DNA from 3 places in the Pseudomonas sp. Marseille-Q7302 genome. Region 2 is predicted to be linked to each of the others. Evidence: predicted binding sites of a transcription regulator. Region 2 holds the regulator's gene; each other region holds the start of a gene.

Region 1 (7,393 bases), 2.8 Mb from region 2:
TCGCCACCCTGCACGAGCGCCTGCCAGCGCCCTGCCTGGGCACGGTGCCGCACCTGGCTGCGGCCACTCCCGCCGCGGTCGCGGCGCACCTGCGCCTGCCGGGCTGATATCAGTCTTTCGGGCGATGGCCGCAGGGCCAGGCCGGCGGCAGACTGCCCTGTCTGCCGCTACCGGATTCGCCCCGTGCCCACTTCCACGTTCCTGACCTGCCTGGGCCTGCTTGGCCTGACCAGCACCGCCTGGGCGCTGGACAACCAGACCCTCGTGGATCAGCGCGGCGAGCGCCTCGGCGCCTTCCTCACCCAGGAACCCGATACCCGCCAGGGCAGCCTGGAAGTCGTCCAGACCGGTCGCGCCAGCCAGGCCTATCTCACCCAGCGCGACTCCCAGGGCGACCGCACCCGCGTCGAGCAGGGCGGTGTCGGCAACTTCACCAATGTCACCCAGGCCGCCGGCGGCGCGCGCGAGATCGTCATCGACCAGCGCGAGGCCAGCCAGAGCCATGCCTATGTCTACCAGGGCCACGGCCAGCGCGATGGGGTGGACATCCTGCAAAGCGGTCTGCAGAACGAAGCCCTGGTGCGCCAGGGTGGCTACGACCAGCGGATGCTCATCGAGCAGCAGGGCGCACGCAATCAATTGAGCCTGTTCCAGGACGGCCGCGACAGCGGTAGCCGCTCGCGACTCAAGCAGGTGGGCGATGATCATGTGCAGGATGTGCTGACCCTGGGCGCGCGCAACGAGGTCGACCTGCTGCAGGGCGGCGGCGCCAACCGGGCCGTGGTCGAGCAACGCGGTGACGACAACCAGGCCGGGGCCCGCCAGGGCGCGCGGCAGCAAGATGTCCAACTGATCCAGATCGGCAATCGCAACAGCGCGGCGGTGCAGCAGAACGGCCTTGAAAACAGACCACAGGCCGTCAACACGCGCCAGCTTGGCGATGACAATGCCGCCCAGGTGATCCTGACGGGCGATGGCAACCACCTCGATCTGCAACAAGTGGGCAATCGCAACAGCGCCGGCGTCCTGATCGGCGGGGACGACTCCCGTCTGACCCTGGTCTCCCAGGGCAACGACAACGAAGTCAGCGCGATCTGGATCGGCGACAACGTCGAGCTCGGCATCGAGCAGCTGGGCGATGGTCATTCCTTCCATGCAGGCCTGGGCAGCGACGCCCAGGTCAGCGCCAGCCAGCAGGGCGCTAGCCAATATGCCTCCGTCAGCCAGGCGAGCGCTGGCAACGCCGTCAACCTGAGCCAGAGCGGTCAGGGCAACCGGGCGACGATTCAACAGTAGCGGGACACAAGCGGTGACACGGCCTGCTGGTTCTTTGACGTCAAAGCTGCTTCAATAGCCCTTTGACATCACCGTCGAGGACGCTGTCCATGAACGTGACTTCAAGCAATACCCTCTACGCAGGGGTGCAGGCCTACCAGAACGGCAGCCGCACGGTCGAAAAGGCCGGTGCCGCCCTCGCCTCCCAGACCGCGCGCAACGAACAGCAAGCCCTGGGCGCGACCACCAACAGCCAGGCTGACATGGCGAGCCAACTGGTCAATCTGGATGTCGGCAAGTACCAGGCGCTGGCCGGTACCAAGGTCATGCAGGCCTCTCAGGAAACCCTGGGCCGGCTGCTCGATACCCGGGCCTGATCAGCGGTTCTTTGAGTGGGAGGGGCGCCCTGACAGGCGCCCCTTCTGCGTTCTAGCCCAGGCGGAAACGCGTGGTGTTGGCCGCCAGGGTGCGGCTGCCCGCGTCCAGGCCGACCGCCGTGCTCTGCACCGTGCGCGCATTGCCGAGCAGCTCGGCAGCGGCGCCATCGATTTGCTGGATATTGCCGCTGACCTGATCGGCGGTGACCGCCTGCTGTTCAGCCGCCGTGGCGATCTGCACCAGGGTATCGGACACCCCCTGCACCGATTCGGCGATCTCTTCCAGACGCTGCCCCAGGCCGGTGACCGACTGGGCGTCGCTGGCCGCCTGACCACAGGCCTCCTGCATCAGCGACACGGCCTGGGCCACGGTACTGCTCAGACTGCCGACAGTGCCGGCGATCTGTGCCGTGGAGGCCTGGGTGCGCTGCGACAATGAACGTACCTCGTCGGCGACCACGGCGAAACCACGGCCCTGATCACCGGCGCGCGCCGCCTCGATGGCAGCGTTGAGGGCCAGCAGATTGGTCTGCTCGGCGATGCCACGGATGACGTCCACCACCTGCTGGATCTCCCCGGCCTGGGTGTTGACCTGGGCCATGGCCGCCGCGGTCTCGTCCAACCGCTGATTGAGGCGCTGGATGCTGGCGGTGGTCTGGCGACTATCGCGCTGGCTGACCTGAGCGATGCCGCGCATCTGCTCGGCGCGCCCGGCGGCCTCTTCGCAACTCCGGGCCACGCCCTGGGCAGTGGCCGCCAGCTCGGTCGCCGCAGTGGCGATCTGGGTGATCTGCTGGCGCTGGGCTTCCACCGCGCCCAACGCCGCCTCGGCCTGCTGTCCCAGTTCACCCGACGCCGTACCTACCTGGCGACTCTCCCGATCGACCGTCTGCAGGCTGGCCCGCAGCTGCACCACGGCCAGGTCCAGTGCCCGCCCGATTTCCGCCAGCTCGTCGCGTCCGTTCACCTGGGCCGTGCGGGTCAGATCGCCGTCACGCAAGCCTTCGGCCAGGGTAGTGATGCCCCGCGCGCTGCCGCGGATGGCCGCCTGCATGCACAGCAGCAGATAACAGGTCACCACCAGCAGCAGCCCGAAGCCGGCGACGATGAAGCCGAAACGGTGGACGGCATCGGCGCGATAGAACTGCAGCCGCTGATCCAGGCTTTCGAGGGTCTGCTGGCGGAAGGCCTGCAGCCCTTGCAGGACGCCGTCCAGGGTGGCTTCGAACTGCTCCGGCTTGAGGGTGATCTCGCCACTGAAGATGCCCTGATCGAGGGTCTTGAGGCTGGCCTCCAGCTGGCTGTTGACCTTTTGGTAGTCGTTCTTCCAGCCGGCCAGGTCGGCGGGTAGCTTGCTGCTGAGCAGGGCGCCGACCTTGGTCAGGCTCTCGTGGGAGTCGCCAACGCGCGCGCGCAGGTCGCGCAACTGCAGTCGGCTCTGCAGGCTGAACTGACCGGACACCACGCTGGCCTGACCGACACTGGCCAGGCGTCCTAGTCGCTCGTACAGCTCGACCGACTGGGTGGTGCTGATCTGCATCAGCAGATAGGTTTCCAGCCAGGGATCGAGGATCAGGCCGCTGTCGAGGGCGATCTCCTCACGCAACGCCTGGACGGCCCCCAGGGCCGCGGTGAATCTGTCGTAGCCGTCCGGCCACCAGCCCAGATTGCGCAGATCCTTGACGTCGAGGCCGGTTAAGGCCTGCTGGAGCTCCTGGAAGCGTTGCTGCACGCCACTGCCCAGGGCCTCGGCCGCCAGTTGCTGCTGTAGCGCGGCGAGGCTCGCGCGACCGCTGTCACTGCGGCCCTCCAAGGCGGCGATGGCGGCCTGCACCGCCGGGGTCGGTTGCCGAGCGGTGTCGATCGCCTTCCAGCGCGCGGTGAGGTTGCGCTGGGCGTTGAGTTCGGCCTCCAGCACATCCAGGCGTTGCAAGAGCCGGACGCCACTGCGTTCGCCGCTGACCGTCGCCAGCTTGGCCTGGAAATCCGCACCGAGCAGCCAGAGGCTGACCGTGAGTGGCAGAATGAACAGCACGAGGAGCAGTGCAAACTTGCGCGCGAAGCCGAAGCGGCTCAGCACACGAATCCCTGGTGACAACAAAACGTCCATCGATGACCGCTCCTCTGCCCTTCCGCTGGCAAACGCCGCTACCCGTTGCGGGTATCTATAAGGCGATTTGTCGGCAAACTAACGACTTTCTTGAAAGATAGGGCACAATCGCCGCCCTCCCGTATTCCCAGACCCGGTCCTGCACTCAGGCCCGGGCGTTGCCGTTAAAGGATCGTCCGCGTGGAACGCCTCAAAGCCAAGATTCGCACCGAAGGCCAAGTACTCTCCGAGCAGGTGCTCAAGGTCGATGCCTTCCTCAACCACCAGATCGACCCGGCGCTGATGCGGGACATCGGTCAGGAGTTCGCCCGCCGCTTCGCCGATGCCGGCATCACCAAGATCGTGACCATCGAAGCCTCGGGCATCGCCCCGGCGGTGATGACCGGTCTGGAGCTGGGCGTACCGGTGATCTTCGCGCGCAAGCATCAGTCACTGACGCTTACTGACAATCTACTGGTCGCGAGTGTCTATTCCTTTACCAAGCAGACCGAGAGCACCATAGCCGTCTCGACCATGCATCTGGCGTCCGACGACCGGGTGCTTATCATTGACGACTTCCTCGCCAACGGTAAGGCGGCCAAGGCGCTGATCTCCATCATCGGTCAGGCCGGTGCCCAGGTCATGGGTCTCGGCATCGTCATCGAGAAGTCCTTCCAGGTCGGTCGCGCCGAACTCGACGCCCAGGGCTATCGCGTCGAATCCCTGGCCCGCGTCGCCTCCCTGGCCGACGGTCAGGTCACCTTCGCCGAGTAAGCCATGGCTCAGATACTGCGCATTCTCGGTGCCGATCTCGATCGCACCGAAACCTGGATCCGCTACGACAAGGCCATGTGCCTGGACTGCGCGTCCAGTTGCTGCACCCTGCCGGTGGAAGCCCGCCTGTCCGATCTGATCCGCATGGGCGTAGTGGACGAGTTCGAGAAGGGCGAGCCGCTCAAGGACATCGCCAAGCGGCTCAAGAAGGACGGCGTCGTCGAACGCCTCAACGCCAAGACCGGGCTGTTCACCCTGGTGCGGCTGTCCAACAACGACTGCCTCTACCTGCATCCCAAGACGCGGTTGTGCACCATCTACGACCAGCGCCCGGACACCTGCCGTAACCACCCGCGCGTCGGCCCACGACCCGGCTATTGCGCCTACAAGCCGCAGAAGCTGCGTTAGACAAAGGGCCGGCGTAGGTTGGGTTGAGCGCCAGCGAAGCCCAACGGGGCGGGCTCGGTTCCGCGCGTTGGGCTTCGACGAGAGAGCCGTCTTAACCCAACCTACGGTCTGTCGCGTTCCAGGCCGCGACAGGACGCTAGCGCCCCTGTAGCCTGGAAAACCGCGCAGCGTTTTCCACAGGGCCGCGCCATTGCAAGGTGGACAAGGCTGGCGCCGTTAGCCACCCTACGTAGCTGTTCGCGGCCATGGGCCGCTCCTACAGCGGTCGGATGGCTCCGTAGGAGCGGCCCATGGCCGCGATGGGACCACCCGGACGGTGCACCTTTCAGGCGAATGCCTCAGAACTCGCCGCTTTCCATCGCCCGCTTCATGTCCGCGCGTTCTTCCAGGCATTCGGGACCGGCCATGTCGAAGATCCGGCAGACCCAGGGCCTTACCTCATAGATGCTGCAGTTCATCTGCTCGCGATCCAGGGCGGCGCACCAGCCGTCGTCGAGACGCCTCATGCGGGTACCGGTCCAGTCTTCCTCGATGAAGCGCGCGGGCACGCCGGCATCGTCGAACAGCAGGACTTCCTGGCGGCAGCACCAGGCCTGACAGCTCTCGCAGGTCACGGCAGGGGTAGAAAGATCGTACAGGGGGATGTCGCTCATGTGTGCAGTGTACCGCCCTCGACCGCTCAGCGGTTTCCGGCCGATGGCTGGAGCAGTTACCATGCGCGTCCCCGATGGTTGTAACCAGTTGTGACCATGCCCAAGCCCTCTTCTCGCGCAGGAGCCGCCATGACGGCCGCACCCCGCTATCGCTTCTATGTCGTGGTCGCCGTGCTGGTCCTGTTGACCTGCGTGGTCGCCGGACGCATCACCTACCTCAAGCTGTTCGACGCCGAATTCCTCGGCGATCAGGGCGACCGTCGCTCGGTGCGCCACATTCCCATCCCGGTCACCCGCGGCATGATCACCGATCGCAACGGTGCGCCCCTGGCGGTTTCCACCGAGGTGGTGACCATCTGGTGCAATCCGGCGGAAATGCAGGACAGCGCCGACCAGCTGGGGCGCCTGGCCCAGGCCATCCACAAGCCGGAGGCCGAGCTGCGCAACCTGATCCTCGGGCATCCGGAAAAGCACTTCCTCTATCTGGCTCGCGCCCTGTCGCCCATCGATGGCGAGAACATCATGGCCCTCGGCGTGCCAGGTGTCCGCCAGATCAAGGAATACAAGCGCTACTACCCGAGCTCCGACCTGGTGGCCCAGGTGATCGGCATGGTCAACATTGACGGCCACGGCCAGGAAGGCCTGGAACTGGGCTTCGAGGACTGGCTGGCGGGCCGGAGCGGCGTACGCGAGGTGCTGATCAATCCGCGCGGCTCGGTGGTCAAGAACATCCGCGTGGTGCGCCAGCCGCAGCCGAGTCGGGAGGTGGCCCTGTCCATCGACCTGCGACTGCAGTTCATCGCCTACCGCGCGCTGCAGACGGCCGTGGAGAAGTTCGGCGCCCAGTCCGGATCCGCGGTGCTGGTCGACCCCAAGACCGGACAGATCCTGGCGATGACCAACTTCCCCTCCTACAACCCCAACAACCGCGCCACCCTGCAGATCCCCAACATGCGCAACCGCACCCTGACCGACGCCTTCGAGCCCGGTTCGGTGATCAAGCCGTTCAGCATGTCGGCGGCGCTGGCCTCAGGCAAATTCAACGAGAACAGTACCGTGGACGTGGCGCCGGGCTGGATGACCATCGACGGCCACACCATCCACGACGTGGCACGGCGCGGCGTCCTGACCATGACCGGTGTGCTGCTCAACTCCTCCAACATCGGCATGAGCAAGGTGGCCTTGCAGATCGGCCCGCTACCCATCTACGAGCAACTCAGTCGGGTCGGCTTCGGCAACCCCATGTCGCTGGGCTTTCCTGGCGAGAACGCGGGTTACCTGCCCGGGCATACCAAGTGGTCGCAGATCGCCACGGCCAGTATGTCCTTTGGTTACAGTCTGGCGGTGAACGTCGCTGAGCTGGCCCAGGCCTACTCGGTGATCGCCAACGATGGCAAGCTCACGCCCCTGACCCTGCTCAAGGACCAGAAGCAGCAGAGCATCCAGGCCATGGACCCGAACATCGCCCGGCGCATCCGCGGCATGCTCAACCACGTGGTGGAAGACGAGGGCGGCGTGTATCGCGCCCGGGTGCCCGGTTATCACGTGGCCGGCAAGTCGGGTACCGCGCGCAAGGCCGGTTCCGGCAGCTACACCGAGCACGCCTATCGCTCGCTGTTCGTCGGCATGGCGCCGGCGGCGGATCCCAAGCTGGTGCTGGCGGTCATGCTCGACAGTCCGACCAAGGAAGGCTACTTCGGCGGCCTGGTCTCGGCACCGACTTTTAGCGAGATCATGTCCGGCGCGCTGCGCGCCCTGGCCGTGCCGCCGGATAACCTGCCCCAGACCGATACCGCCCAGCAGACCAAGACCGAATC
Region 2 (7,393 bases):
CCCTGCTCAAGATCCTCCAGCAGCTGCTGCAGGAGCAGGTACCGGTCCGCGACATCCGCACCATCGCCGAAGCCATCGCCAACGTCGGTCCGCGGAGTCAAGATCCCGCCGCCATCGCCGGTGCCGTACGGGTCGCGTTGTCCCGCGCAATCGTCCAGAACATCGTAGGAATGGAGCCTGAGCTGCCTGTTATCACCCTTGAGCCAAGGTTGGAACAGATGTTGCTAAGTAGTATGCAGAAGGCCGGTCAGGGCGCCGAGGACGGTATGTTCCTTGAGCCTGGCATGGCTGAAAAACTGCAGCGTTCCCTTATCGAGGCAGCGCAGCGTCAGGAAATGATGGGTAAGCCAGTGGTGCTGCTGGTAGCTGGTGCGATCCGCGGGATGATGTCCCGCTTCGCCCGGATGGCAGCGCCGAACATGAGTGTACTGGCCTACCAGGAAATTCCGGACAACAAGCAGGTCACCATCGTCGCTACCGTTGGCCAGAATGGCTGAGGTCTAGATCATGCAAGTCAAACGTTTCTTCGCTGCCGATATGCGTCAAGCCATGAAGCTGGTACGCGACGAGCTGGGCCCGGATGCCGCCATCCTCAGCAACCGCCGGGTCGCCGGCGGGGTCGAGCTGACCGCGGCGCTGGACTACCAGGCTCCGGCACCGGCTGCGCCCAACGCGGAGCTGCAGGCGGAGTTGCGCAAGACCCATGCGAAGATCGCCCAGGCCCATGCCGACCTCAGCATTCGTGCGCCGGGCGTGCCCTCGGCCGCACCCAAGGACAAGCAGCTGCTCGGCGCCATCAGCGCCGCCGACAGCCGTCGCGAGCCGGTGATCGCCCCGCCGCGTGCCCCCCAACCGGCTGCTGCAGCAGCTGCCGCCAGCGCCGCGCCGGAAGACCGCCGCGCCCTGGAAGCCATGCGCAGCGAACTCAGTGGCCTGCGTGAACTGCTGGAAGTCCAGCTGGGCTCCATGGCCTGGACGCAGGTGCAGTCCACCCGTCCGGAGCAGGCCGGCCTCTGGCGCCGTCTGCAACGCATGGGGCTGCCGGCCGACCTGGCCCGCCACCTGCTCGACAGCGTGGCCAAGATCCAGGACCCGCGCCATGCCTGGCGCATGCTGCTGGCCAACTTCGCCCAGCTGGCCAAGACCACTGACGCCAAGATTTTGGAGGAGGGCGGCATCGTCGCCTTCGTCGGTCCGGCCGGCATGGGCAAGACCACCACCCTGGCCAAGCTCGCCGCCAACTACGTGCTCAAGTACGGTCCCCAGAGTCTGGCGCTGGTCAGCATGGACAGCTTCCGCATCGGTGCCCAGGAGCAGATCAAGACCCTGGGCCGCATCCTCGACGTACCGGTGACCCTGGTCGATCCGGGCCAGTCCCTGGCGCAGGCCCTGGCGCCCCTGGCACGCAAGCGTCTGGTGCTGATCGATACCGCGGGCATGCCCGCCAACGATCCGGCGCTCAAGGCGCAGCTCGAAGCCCTGGCGAACCGCCAGCTGAAGATTCGCAATTACCTGGTGCTGGGTGTCACCAGCCAGAGCCAGGTGCTCAAGGCGGCCTATCACAGCTATCGGCGCTGCGGCCTGAGCGGCTGCGTGCTGACCAAGCTGGACGAGGCCGCCAGCCTCGGCGAAGCCCTGGGCCTGGCCATCAGCCAGCGCCTGCCGGTGGCCTACATCGCCGACGGTCCGCGCATCCCGGACGATCTGCATCCGGCTCGCAGCCACCAGCTGGTGAGCCGCGCCGTGAGCCTGCAGGCGTCCGAAGAGCCGAGCGAAGAAACCATGGCCGGCATGTTCGCCGGCCTGTATCAGAGCAATGCCCGCCGCGCCGGTTAGCGCCGACGAACGGTAGTGGTGCATCGCATGCCTGGGCACGCCAAATGCACTTGGTCTAAAGTGTGACGGATTTCAATCAAAGGTATCAGGCAATGGGTAGCATGCATCCCGTCCAAGTCATAGCGGTCACGGGCGGTAAAGGCGGTGTCGGCAAGACCAATGTGTCGGTCAACCTGGCCTTGGCCCTGGCCGATATCGGGCGGCGCGTCATGCTGCTCGACGCCGACCTGGGCCTTGCCAACATCGACGTTCTGCTCGGGCTGTCGCCCAAGCGCACCCTGGCCGACGTCATTTCCGGCGAATGTGAGCTGCGCGACGTGCTGCTGCACGGGCCGGGCGGCATCCGCATCGTCCCGGCAGCCTCGGGCACCCAGGCGATGGTCAATCTGACGCCGGCCCAGCATGCCGGTCTGATCCAGGCCTTCAGCGACATCAGCGAGAACCTCGACGTGCTCATCGTCGATACCGCTGCCGGCATCGGCGACCAGGTGGTCAGCTTCGTCCGCGCCGCCCAGGAAGTCCTGGTCGTGGTGTGCGACGAGCCCACCTCCATCACCGATGCCTACGCCCTGATCAAGCTGCTCAATCGCGACCATGGCGTCACCCGTTTCCGGGTGTTGGCGAATATGGCGCTGACACCCCAGGAAGGCCGCAATCTCTTTGCTAAGCTGACCAAGGTGACCGACAGATTCCTGGATGTCGCCTTGCAATACGTGGGCGCCATTCCGTTCGATGAAGCGGTGCGCAAAGCGGTACAGAAACAGCGCCCCGTGTACGAAGCCTTTCCGCGTGCCAAGGCCTCACTGGCCTTTCGTGCGGTGGCTCAGAAAGTCGATGGCTGGCCGCTGCCCGCCAATCCGCGCGGCCATCTCGAGTTCTTTGTCGAGCGCCTTGTGCAACCAGCCATCGGTACCCACGCATGACAGCATCCAGCGGGCTTCGCATGTACAGCAAAACCTCGGAACGTACCCAGCAGGAGCAGCTCATCAACCGCTACGCGCCGTTGGTGAAACGCATCGCCTACCATCTCCTGGCGCGCCTGCCGGCGAGCGTACAGGTCGAAGACCTGATGCAGGCCGGCATGATCGGTCTGCTGGAGGCCTCGCGCAAATACGACGCCGGCAAGGGCGCCAGCTTCGAGACCTACGCTGGCATCCGCATCCGCGGTGCCATGCTCGATGAGGTCCGCAAGGGCGACTGGGCGCCGCGCTCGGTGCACCGCAACACGCGCATGGTCACCGACGCCATTCGGGCAGTGGAAGCGCGCACTGGTCGTGACGCTAAAGATTCCGAAGTCGCGGCCGAACTTAAATTGAGTCTGGATGAGTACTACGGCATCCTTGGCGACACCATGGGGAGTCGCCTGTTCAGCTTCGACGACCTCATGGAGGGTGGTGAGCATGGGCTCGAGGAGAGCGGTTCGCATGAACTCGAGCCCGGTCGCGGTCTGGAAGACGAGCGCTTCCGCAAGGCCCTGGCCGAGGCCATCGCCAATCTTCCGGAGCGTGAACGTCTGGTGCTCTCGCTGTATTACGACGAGGAACTCAACCTCAAGGAAATCGGCGAGGTGCTGGGTGTGAGCGAGTCACGTGTCTGCCAACTTCACAGTCAATGCGCGGCACGCCTGCGGGCGCGGCTGGCGGAATGGCGTTCGCGTTAACCGGCTGGTACTCAGGCTACTACGATTGCTTAGACGCGCCTTGTGGCGTGTGTGCGGATTAGGACGGAGGTCGACTTGGACAAGAACATGAAAATCCTCATCGTGGACGATTTTTCCACGATGAGACGCATCATCAAGAATTTGCTGCGCGATCTGGGATTCACCAATACCGCCGAAGCAGACGACGGCAATACCGCACTGCCGATGCTGCAGAGCGGCAACTTCGATTTTCTCGTCACCGACTGGAACATGCCTGGCATGACCGGCATCGACCTGCTGCGCCAGGTCCGCGCCGACGCGCGCCTGAAGACCCTGCCGGTGCTGATGGTGACCGCCGAGGCCAAGCGTGAGCAGATCATCGAAGCCGCTCAGGCCGGCGTGAATGGCTATGTGGTCAAGCCTTTCACCGCCCAGGTGCTGAAAGAAAAGATCGACAAGATCTTCGAGCGGGTGAACGGCTGAAGAAAGCCGCGGGGACGTTATGGATCAGCTTGGCACCAACAGCTTCAGCGACTTCGAGTCGAATCTAAAACAGCACGCCCAAGAGCTGGTGAAATGCCTGGAAAGCGGCGATTTCACCCAGGCCGTGCATGTTATCAATGAGCTCAATCAACTGCGTGATCGGGGTCTTTACCAGGAAGTCGGCAAGCTGACCCGCGAGCTGCACAATGCCATCGTCAACTTCGAGATCGATCCGCGCGGCATGGCCGGCGAAGAGGTCTCCCAGATCAGCGATGCCACCGATCGTCTCTCCTACGTGGTGAAGATGACCGAGAACGCCGCCAACCGGACCATGGATCTGGTGGAGGAGAGCGCGCCGCTGGTAGGCAACTTCGGCGACGAGGCCCGTGCCGTGCATGCCGACTGGAAGAAATTCATGCGCCGGGAAATGGGCGCGGACGAATTCCGCGAACTGGCCAAGCGCGTCGACGCCTTCCTCAGCCACAGCGAGAGCAGTGCCGAACAGCTGTCGGCCAAGCTCAACGACATTCTCCTCGCGCAGGACTACCAGGATCTCACCGGTCAGGTGATCAAGCGGGTCGTCAATCTCGTCGGGCAGATCGAGAAAGACCTCGTCAAGCTGGTGATGATGGCCAGTCAGGTCGATCGCTATACCGGCTTCAGTCACGATCACACCGCGCTGATCGAACAGAATCGAAAAGAAAAGACGATGAAGGGTGAAGGTCCGCAGATTCATGCCGATAAGCGTGAAGACGTCGTGGCCGCTCAGGTCGACGTCGACGATCTTCTATCCAGTCTGGGCTTTTGACCCAGACCCTCTTGGGGAGTGCAGGAATGAGCTTCGACGCCGATGAAGAAATCCTCCAGGATTTCCTGGTAGAGGCCGGCGAGATTCTCGAACAGTTGTCCGAACAATTGGTCGAGCTGGAAAGCCGCCCGGATGACATGGATCTGCTGAATGCCATTTTCCGTGGCTTCCATACCGTAAAGGGCGGTGCCGGTTTCCTGCAGCTCCATACCCTGGTCGAGTGCTGCCATATCGCGGAAAACGTGTTCGACATCCTGCGCAAAGGCGAACGCCGCGTGGATGCCGAGCTGATGGATGTGGTGCTGCAGGCACTGGATTCCGTCAACGAAATGTTCGGTCAGGTCCGTGAACGCGAAGAGCCGACCCCGGCCTCGCCTGAATTGCTGGCGGCCCTGGCCCGCCTGGCCGAACCCGCCGGCAGTGAGCCGGCGCCGGTTCCGGTTGCGCCCGTGGCTGCTGCCCCGGTCGCCGCCGCAGAGCCCGCTCCGACTGCCGCGGCGGCTGCCGAGCCGGAACTGAGCGATGCCGATTTCCAGAACCTGCTCGATGCCCTGGGCAGCGAGCCGGGTGCCGACCAGGGGGCCACTGCGGAAACCGCCAGTGCCGCCGGTGGCGAGGACATCACCGACGACGAATTCGAGGCCTTGCTCGATCAGCTGCATGGCAAAGGCAAGTTCAACGAGGCGCCAGCGGCGGCTCCGGTGGCTGCCACGGCACCTGCGCCAGCCGCCACGGGTGGCGACGAGATCACCGATGACGAATTCGAAGCCCTGCTCGACGAGCTGCACGGCAAGGGCAAGTTCGTCGCGAACGAGGCTCCTGCGCCGGCCGCATCGGCACCCGTCACGGCTGCTCCGGCGGCGGCGAGTGGTGATGAGATCACCGATGACGAGTTCGAATCCCTGCTCGATGAACTCCATGGCAAGGGCAAGTTCAGTGGCCCCGCCGAGCCCGTAGCTGCACCGGTTGCCGCTGCGCCGACACCGGTCGCCGCGCCTCAGCCTGTTCCGGCCCCGGCCCCGGCCCCGGCCCCGGCCCCAGCACCGGCACCGAAACCGGCCGCCGAGGTCGCTGCGCCTAAGCCGGCGGCACCTGCCACGGCAGGCGAGCGTCCCACCAGCGAGGCGGAGACCACCGTGCGGGTCGATACCGCGCGGCTGGACGAGATCATGAACATGGTCGGCGAACTGGTGCTGGTGCGTAACCGCCTGGTACGCCTGGGCCTGAACAGCGGCGACGAGGCCATGGCCAAGGCCGTGTCCAACCTCGACGTGGTCACCGCGGATCTGCAGACCTCGGTCATGAAGACCCGAATGCAGCCGATCAAGAAAGTCTTCGGCCGCTTCCCGCGCCTGGTCCGCGATCTGGCGCGCAGCCTGAAGAAAGAGATCAACCTGGAGCTGGTCGGTGAAGAAACCGACCTGGACAAGAACCTGGTCGAGGCCCTGGCCGATCCGCTGGTGCACTTGGTGCGCAATGCGGTCGACCATGGCATCGAGGGGCCGGCCGAGCGTGAAGGCAACGGCAAGTCCCGCGCCGGACGCGTGGTGCTTTCCGCCGAGCAGGAAGGCGACCATATCCTGCTGTCGATTTCCGACGACGGCAAGGGCATGGACGCGGATCTGCTGCGTAACAAGGCGGTGGAAAAGGGCCTGCTCGACCGCGACGCGGCCGATCGCCTGACCGAGACCGAGTGCTTCAACCTGATCTTTGCCCCGGGTTTCTCCACCAAGGCCGAGATCTCCGACATCTCCGGCCGCGGCGTGGGCATGGACGTGGTCAAGACCAAGATCAGCCAGCTCAACGGTACCCTCAACGTCTTCTCGACCAAGGGCCAGGGCTCCAAGATCGTCATCAAGGTACCCCTGACCCTGGCGATCATGCCGACGCTGATGGTGATGCTGGGCAACCAGGCCTTCGCCTTCCCGCTGGTCAACGTCAACGAGATCTTCCACCTCGACCTGTCCCGCACCAACGTGGTGGATGGCCAGGAAGTGGTGGTGGTGCGCGACAAGGCACTGCCGCTCTTCTACCTCAAGCGTTGGCTGGTACCTGGTGCAGCCCACGTGGAGCAGGGCGAGGGGCACGTGGTGATCCTCTCGGTCGGCACCCAGCGTATCGGCTTCGTGGTCGATCAGCTGGTGGGCCAGGAAGAGGTGGTCATCAAGCCACTCGGCAAGATGCTGCAGGGCACGCCCGGCATGTCGGGGGCGACCATCACTGGCGACGGCCGCATCGCGCTCATCCTCGATGTACCCAGCATGCTCAAGCGCTACGCCCGTCGCGGGCTCTGAGTCGGCCAGGTACGAGCGGCGTCGGGTCCTGTGCCCTGCGCCATCGGGTGGCCTGAGCCGCCCCAGGTTAGGAGTTTCAAGGTATGCCGGTAAAAGTACTGGTGGTAGACGATTCCGGCTTCTTCCGGCGTCGGCTCAAGGAAATCCTGGCGGCCGACCCCAACATCTCGGTGGTGGGCACGGCCAGCAACGGGCGTGAGGGGGTCGATCAGGCCCTGGCACTGCGGCCCGATGTCATCACCATGGATTACGAGATGCCGATGATGGACGGCATCACTGCCGTCCGCCATATCATGCAGAAGTGCCCGACTCCGGTACTGATGTTCTCCTCGC
Region 3 (7,393 bases), 110 kb from region 2:
GAAGCTCTGGCACAGGCGCGTGACTTCTTCCGTCGTCTGGGCGATGTGGCTGCGGCCCGTAGCGTCCAGATCTGCCTGGAGCCGAATCCGCCGCGCTATGGCGCCAATTTCATGATCGACAGCGATTCCACGGCCGCCGTGGTGCGGGCGGTGGACCACCCGGCAATCCTCATGCAACTCGACACCGGTGCCCTGACCATCAACGAGGAAGATGCCGCGCGCGTGCTCGAAGAGCATGCCGAGCTGATCGGCCACGTCCACGCGAGCGAGCCGGATCTGGTGACCCTGGGGGAGGGCGGCACCAACCACGACGGTATCGCCTTCGCCCTGACCCGGCGCCTGCCGGAGCAGGTGGTCAGCATCGAGATGCTGCCGGCGAAGCAGGGCTCCAACCTGGCGGCGCTGGAGCGTGGCGTCCAGACGGCGATCCGGGCTTATCGTGATTTGCCGGAGGTCGCGGCATGAAGTGGCTGATCCTGATCCTGGGCATCGCCTCCAATGCTTCGGCAAGCGTGCTGGTAAAGCTCGCCATGCTGCCGCCGCGGCGTTTTCCCAGCCTGAGCGATCCCATGGGTGCCCTGGCCAACTGGCCGTTCTGGCTTGGCCTCTTCATGTATGGGCTGGCTTTCCTGCTGTACGCCGCCGCGCTGGCCAAGCTGCCGCTGAACGTGGCGCACCCGGTACTCACCGCCGGGGCCATCGCTAGTGTCGCCCTGCTGTCGGTGGTGATCTTTCGCGAAGCCTTTCCCTGGACCACGGCGGCAGGCATCGTCCTGATCATCGCCGGTGTCGCCCTCATCACGGCCCGTGTCGGTTGAATCTGGAGGACCTATGACTACTGCAATTCCCGCCACCGAGCGTGCCCTCTGGCAGGTACCCAGCTATTCGACGACCTTCTGGAATGGTCGCAGCCGTCCGCATTGCGTGGTGATTCCGGTCATCAACGAAGGCGAGCGGATCCTCAATCTCCTGCGGCGCATGGCGGCGGTGAAGATCGCCGACATCGCCGATGTCATCATCGTCGACGGTGGCAGCACCGATGGCTCGCTGGAGCCGCAACGGTTGCAGAAACTGGGCGTCCGCGGGCTGCTGGTCAAGACCGCGCCAGGCAAGCTCAGCGCCCAGCTGCGCTGCGCCTATGCTTTCGTGCTCGATGAAGGTTATACCGGCATCGTGACCATCGACGGCAACGACAAGGATGATCCCGATGCCATCCCGCGCTTCATCGAGGCCATCGAGCAGGGCTACGACTTCGTCCAGGCCTCGCGCTTTCTGGCCGGTGGCGTGGCCGAGAACACGCCCAAGTCCCGCGACTTCGCCATCCGCTTCATCCACGCGCCCATGCTGAGCCTGGCGTCCGGCTTCCACTGGACCGATACCACCCAGGGTTTCCGCGCCTACAGCCGGGCCATGCTGCTGGATCCGCGTGTCGCGCCGTTCCGCGATGAGTTCAGCACCTACGAGTTGTTGGCCTATCTTTCCTATCGGGTACCCAAATTGGGTTATCGCTGCGTGGAACTCCCTACCGTGCGGCGCTATCCGAAGGGCGAGGTACCCACCAAGATCAGCAGCGTCAGAGGTAATCTGTCGGTGCTGCAGGTACTGATGAAGGCCTGTGCAGGCCACTACAACCCACGCCTGGGCGCGGATGCCCAGCTGGCAGCGCAACGACGAAGCTGATCCCGTCGCGCTTGCCTGATGTGCAAGAGACGATGGAGTAGGCAATGGTGCGTGTGCTGTCGGCGTTTCGCGGGCTCTATTTCGCGACGCTGTTGATGTTGATCGGGACCGGTCTGCTGAGTACCTATCTGGGGCTGCGGCTGGCCGCCGATCAGGTCCAAGGGCTTTGGGTAGGCGCTTTGACCGCCGCCTATTACGCGGGGCTGGTGATAGGCGGCAAGCTCGGGCACCGGCTGATCGCCAAGGTCGGCCATATCCGGGCCTATGTGACCTGCGCAGGTGTCGTCGGCGCCGCGGTGCTGGGCATAGGGCTGTTGCCCTGGCTGCCCGTGTGGCTGGCGCTGAGGGTGCTGATCGGCATGGGCATGATGTGCCAGTACATGGTGCTGGAGAGCTGGCTCAATGAGCAGGCCGGGCCCGGCGAGCGGGGCAAGGTTTTTTCCGGCTACATGACAGCTTCCTATCTCGGCCTGGCGCTGGGGCAGGTCGTGCTGGTGGTCTCGCCCGATCTCGGCGTCGACAAGCTGATGCTGGTCGCCATCTGCTATGCGCTCTGTCTGGTGCCGGTGGCGGTCACCGGCAAGATCCACCCGGCGCCGCTCAAGCCGGCGCCACTGGAACCGACCTTCTTCATCCAGCGAATTCCGCAGTCCCTTACCACCACCCTGGTAGCCGGATTGGTGATCGGCTCCTTCTATGGCCTGGCCCCGCTCTATGCCAGCGCCCAGGGACTGCCTACCGAACGCATCGGTCTGTTCATGGCGTGCTGCATCTTCGCCGGTCTGATCGCTCAGTGGCCGATCGGTTGGCTGTCGGATCGTCATGATCGCAGTTGGCTGATTCGAGGTATCGCTATTGCCCTGACCATCGCGGCCTTGCCATTGGCCGTACTGCCTAAGGTGCCGCCGATAGTGCTGCTACCTTTGGGCCTTATCGTCAGTCTGCTGCAATTCGTGCTCTATCCCCTGGCGGTAGCGCTTTCCAACGATCACATCGAAGGTGAGCGGCGGGTTTCACTGAGCGCCATGCTGCTGGTGACCTTCGGGGTCGGTGCCTGTATCGGGCCACTGTTGGTGGGCGGCCTGATGAATCTGGTCGGACCCAACATGCTCTATGCCTTCGTAGTACTCTGCGGCGGGATTTTGATCTGGCGGATCCGTCCGAATGCAGTTACCGGTAAGCATCTGGTCGAGGAGGCGCCGCTGAGCCACGTGCCCATGCCCGAGGGATCGACCAGCTCGCCGCTGGTGGCCGCGCTGGATCCACGGGTCGATAGCCAGGTGGTACATGACCAGATGCACACTGAGCCGGTCGTAGAGGAGGAGCCTGCCGAGGAGGGGGCGCCTTTGCAGGAAGAGATCGAGTTCCTGGAGAACCCGCCTGAATCCAAGGCGACCTGAGAGGTGGAGGAGGGCGTCCAGCAGTCGTGGGCGCCCGGCTGGTCATTCGAACCGGCGGTTCTCTCGCTGCAGCTGGTAGACGAGGCGTTCGATCTGGCGTTGAGCGGCGCCGCCCAGATTGTGGAAGCTGACGCCGACCTCACTGTATTCCATGCGCTCCGTGCACGCCACGTGGCGAATGTTTATCGGGGTGTTGATGGCCCCGATAGGCAGCTCGGCGGTAAAGCTCTGTACCAGTTGCCCCGGTTGCAGCAGGTGGGTGACGTTACCAGGAAAACGCAGCTTGCAGCCGGTAGCTGACAGGTCGATCAACTGGCCACGTAGCTGTACTTGGCTGTCTATCTGACTCAGTTCTGCCGTGGCCGGCTGGGTCAGGAGCAGCTTGACCCGATAGGCATTGCGCCGCTGGTGGTAGGTCAGTTCGCTGGGCAACTCGACCCAGTAGCAGCGGTTGCCGTCGAGCTCGCTGAATTGCACGGGGCGATCGATCTGCCAGGTCACCCGAATGCCTTCATGAAAGCTGTCCACGCGAAAGGGCCTACCCTGCTCGAGCAGTCGCTCCGCCTCGCGCGGAATGAATTCGTCCAGGGCGATCAGGCCCTTGGTCTCGTCGATCTCGACGACGAAACTCTGGAATTGCTGATCCTGTCGGCTGAACGTGATCCGCAGCGGGATGTGCTGCTGTTGCGCAGGCCGCAAGCACGCCAGGATTTCTCCTTTGGAACGGTACACCTGGGGTGGCTGGGGGGCGTTTTGGCTAGCAGAGGCACCTTGCACCTGAGAACTCCTGTAGACAGCGGTCAGCAAGCATAATGGCTAACGGCCATCTGTACAGCGGAAAACGCCAGTGCGGGAAAAACGACGGTGATCAAGCCGAACTCAGCGGGCGCTGATAACCGCCACCGGTCTGGCTGCCGCGCCGATTGTACAAAGTGGGAGCCGAAGTGCCCTGCAGCACGTTGAGCAGTTTGCCGACCACGAAGCGATTGGCCTGGATGATCTGGCCATTACGCACGTTGCGGATCTTGCACTGCTCCATGAGCTGCGCGAGCTGGTTGGAAGCCGCCAGTAGCTCTTCGCCATCGGGCTGTCTGGACGCATAGGCCTGCAGCCCCTGCAGATCGACCTGCAGGCCATGGGCCTGGAGCAGGGCGGTACGCTGCTGGGCATGCTGATCGAGCTGCTTGAGCAGGATCTGCTTGGTGTCCAGCAGCGACTCCAGCCGTTCGAGCTGACGCTCGCTCAGGGCCTGGAATTCCTGCTCGATCAAAGCCAGCAGTTGCTCGCTCAGGTCGATGTCGTGGCGAGTGATGTCGAGCAAGGTAGCATTGGGCATGGCGCGTTTTCCGTTCGAACCTTAGTTGCGATCGTCAGGAAGGCCATGCCGAACCGGGCGTCAGGACTCGAACGCCATCAGCTTGTCGGCCACCTTCTGGCTGTCGACCTTGTAGGAGCCATCGGCGATGGCCTGTTTCAGGCGGCTGACCTTGTCACTGTCGACCACCGGCAGATCCTTGAGCCCAGCCGTCAGGGAGCTCAGTTGCTTGGCTTCGGCGCTCAAGCTGACCGACTCGCCGGAGGCGGTGCTCTTGGTAGCCTTGACGTCGCTGGTTTGAGCCGTGGACACATCCTTGGTGGACGCGGCCTTGGTATTGCCTATGCCCGCAGTAGAGGACGAATTCAGGCGATTGATATCTAGAGCCATGAGTGGAGATCCTCGTGTCGTCTCGTTCGCATACCCGGCTTATCGGCGTACCCCGCCGAAACTTTAGCCGTAGACCTGTGCGCCGGTTCACATCCTTCGACAGGATGGAAAGCAGAGGTTCAGGAGGCGGACGTTCAAGGTACCTCTTTTGGCTCCTTCGCTAAAGCGCTACCTCCACCTGTCCCTGATCGACCACCCGACCGCGAATCACCCGGTTGGAGCTCAGATTCCGTACCCGAATCTCCTCGTCCTTGGCGCCATTGGACAGGGCTTCACCCTGCATGCGAATGCTGAAGGAGGCGCTGCGGGCATTGATGACCACCTGTTCGCCCTTGCGAATGAGTTCGGCCTGCTCGATAAAGGAGGGCGCCAGCACCTGCTCGCTGACCACCTGACGTTTCAGCTGGGTCCCGATCACCTGTTCCAGGCTGGTGAGATAGCCCTGTGTCAGCGTCCCGACATCCCGTTCGACCAGGGCTATGTTGCTCGTGTCCAGCACCGTGCCGCGTAGAAGGGGCTGCAAGGTGACGACCACGGGGCGATAGAGCTTGACCTGGGCTGGCACGAACACCGTCCAGGGACTACTGCCTTCACACCGTACCTTGACGTTGATCCGGCCCACCGGCGCAGGAGTACCTTGTTGCGACAGCGTCAGAGGTTTGTCGCAGGCGGCGAGGCGCAGGCGGGGATCAAGGGAGTTGATTTGGGTTTCATGGCGGGCGTCGGAATGGGTGTCCAGTAAATATTCCTGCACGCGCTCCTCAAGAAAACTTTCGACAGCGCCGATAAGTTCGTCAGATGAGGTGTAGTCGCCTTCTGCATAGGCCTTTCCGCCCAGGCATGCCAGGATCAACATGAGATTCGCAGCCCAGCGGCAAGAGGTTTTCATAGGTCGGAAACACGTCACTTCGATCTTCATGAGTCACATCTAAGCAAGCCCTGTGCCGAGTTTTCCAACCGGTCCGAGGCAACGAGAGGAGTCGCCAAATGGCTGGTGTATTGGACGCAGTCAACCAACGTACCCAACTGGTGGGCCAGAACCGTCTGGAGCTGCTGCTGTTCCGCCTGGACGGCTCGCAGCTCTACGGCATCAACGTCTTCAAGGTGAAGGAGGTGCTGCAGTGCCCCAAGCTCACCGTGATGCCGAAATCGAGCCCGGTGGTGCGCGGCGTGGCCAGCATCCGTGGCGGCACCTTCCCCATCATCGACCTGGCCATGGCCACCGGTCGTCGTGGCCTGGAAGACATCAACAACTGCTTCGTGATCATCACCGAGTACAACACCAAGGTGCAGGGCTTCCTGGTGCGTTCGGTGGAGCGGATCGTCAACATGAACTGGGAAGGCATCAATCCGCCGCCCAAGGGTACCGGTCGTGATCACTACCTGACCGCCGTCACCCGGGTCGACAATCAGCTCGTCGAGATCATCGACGTGGAAAAGATCCTTTCCGAGGTGGCACCGTCCGTCGAGACCGTATCGGCCGGCGTGATCAGCGACGTGGTACAGGCGAAGGCCGTCACCAAGCGGGTATTGATCGTCGACGACTCCTCGGTGGCGCGCAAGCAGGTGACCCGCTGCTTGGAAACCGTTGGAGTAGAGGTGATCTCGCTCAATGACGGTCGTCAGGCGCTAAATTACCTGCAGGGTATGGTCGACGAAGGCAAGCGTCCGGAAGAGGAGCTGCTGATGATCATTTCCGACATCGAGATGCCGGAAATGGATGGCTACACCCTCACGGCGGAAATCCGTCATGATCCGCGAATGCAGAAAGTGCATATACTGCTGCATACCTCCTTGTCCGGCGTCTTCAACCAGGCGATGGTCAAGAAGGTCGGCGCGGACGACTTCCTGGCCAAGTTCCGTCCCGATGATCTTGCCTCCCGGGTAGCCGAGCGCATCAATGCGGTCGACAGTCACTAGGTGAAGGCGTCTCTATCCCGGTATCCAGAAGGCGGAGCGGCAGTGTCAGCAGTCAACGCGGATTTTGTGCTTTTTCGTGATTTCCTCGAGAAATCCAGCGGGATCCTGCTCGGTGACAACAAGCAGTACCTTGTCTCCAGTCGGCTCAACAAGCTGATGGAGACCGAGGGGATCAAGACGTTGTCGGAGTTGGTGCAGCGCATCCAGATGCAGCCCCGTGGCGGTTTGCGGGAAAAGGTCATCGATGCGATGACGACCAACGAAACCCTCTGGTTTCGCGACACCTATCCCTTCGAGGTACTCAAGAACCGCCTCTTGCCGGAGTTGACGAAGAATACTTTCGGCCAGCGCCTGCGGGTCTGGTCGGCGGCCTGCTCCTCGGGTCAGGAGCCCTATTCATTGTCCATGACCATGGACGAATTCGAGCGCAGCGCGGCAGGGCAGGGGCGTGGCGGCATGCAGATCGTGGCGACCGATCTCTCGGGCGCCATTCTCACTGCGGCGAAGTCCGGTGAATACGATTCGCTGGCGATTGGTCGCGGTCTGTCCCAGGAACGCCTGCAGCGCTACTTCGACGTGTTGCAGCCAAATCGTTGGGCGGTCAAGCCGGCGATTCGCAGTCGGATCGAATTTCGCGCTCTGAATCTATTGGACAGCTACGCCAGCCTCGGCAAGTTCGACATGGTGT

What was found. The regulator FliA, encoded in region 2, starts transcription of late flagellar genes. The targets are predictions, from matches to a motif close to CTAAAGTTTNNNNNNNNNNNGCCGNTAA.
Region 1: a site for FliA is predicted at 3,830-3,857, ahead of ACWPW1_RS01955 (methyl-accepting chemotaxis protein). Genes of this name have one in related genera too.
Region 3: a site for FliA is predicted at 4,825-4,852, ahead of flgM (flagellar biosynthesis anti-sigma factor FlgM). Genes of this name have one in related genera too.

What each region holds. Positions count from the first base shown of each region.
Region 1 is NZ_CBCOPK010000001.1:404,762-412,154, reverse strand. Features, by position in the region: gene bioD (dethiobiotin synthase) at 1-107, shown strand, start outside; gene ACWPW1_RS01965 (hypothetical protein) at 184-1,296, shown strand; gene ACWPW1_RS01960 (hypothetical protein) at 1,386-1,652, shown strand; gene ACWPW1_RS01955 (methyl-accepting chemotaxis protein) at 1,705-3,762, opposite strand; gene ACWPW1_RS01950 (xanthine phosphoribosyltransferase) at 3,943-4,515, shown strand; gene ACWPW1_RS01945 (YkgJ family cysteine cluster protein) at 4,519-4,923, shown strand; gene ACWPW1_RS01940 (YkgJ family cysteine cluster protein) at 5,262-5,576, opposite strand; gene ACWPW1_RS01935 (penicillin-binding transpeptidase domain-containing protein) at 5,706-7,393, shown strand, end outside.
Region 2 is NZ_CBCOPK010000001.1:3,251,694-3,259,086, reverse strand. Features, by position in the region: gene flhA (flagellar biosynthesis protein FlhA) at 1-497, shown strand, start outside; gene flhF (flagellar biosynthesis protein FlhF) at 508-1,836, shown strand; gene fleN (flagellar synthesis regulator FleN) at 1,929-2,759, shown strand; gene fliA (RNA polymerase sigma factor FliA) at 2,756-3,496, shown strand; gene ACWPW1_RS15170 (chemotaxis response regulator CheY) at 3,584-3,958, shown strand; gene ACWPW1_RS15165 (protein phosphatase CheZ) at 3,978-4,766, shown strand; gene ACWPW1_RS15160 (chemotaxis protein CheA) at 4,793-7,060, shown strand; gene ACWPW1_RS15155 (protein-glutamate methylesterase/protein-glutamine glutaminase) at 7,144-7,393, shown strand, end outside.
Region 3 is NZ_CBCOPK010000001.1:3,357,025-3,364,417, reverse strand. Features, by position in the region: gene ACWPW1_RS15690 (sugar phosphate isomerase/epimerase family protein) at 1-465, shown strand, start outside; gene ACWPW1_RS15685 (SMR family transporter) at 462-818, shown strand; gene ACWPW1_RS15680 (glycosyltransferase family 2 protein) at 832-1,680, shown strand; gene ACWPW1_RS15675 (MFS transporter) at 1,725-3,080, shown strand; gene ACWPW1_RS15670 (flagellar brake protein) at 3,123-3,857, opposite strand; gene ACWPW1_RS15665 (flagella synthesis protein FlgN) at 3,949-4,416, opposite strand; gene flgM (flagellar biosynthesis anti-sigma factor FlgM) at 4,477-4,785, opposite strand; gene flgA (flagellar basal body P-ring formation chaperone FlgA) at 4,946-5,674, opposite strand; gene ACWPW1_RS15650 (chemotaxis protein CheV) at 5,773-6,705, shown strand; gene cheR (protein-glutamate O-methyltransferase CheR) at 6,748-7,393, shown strand, end outside.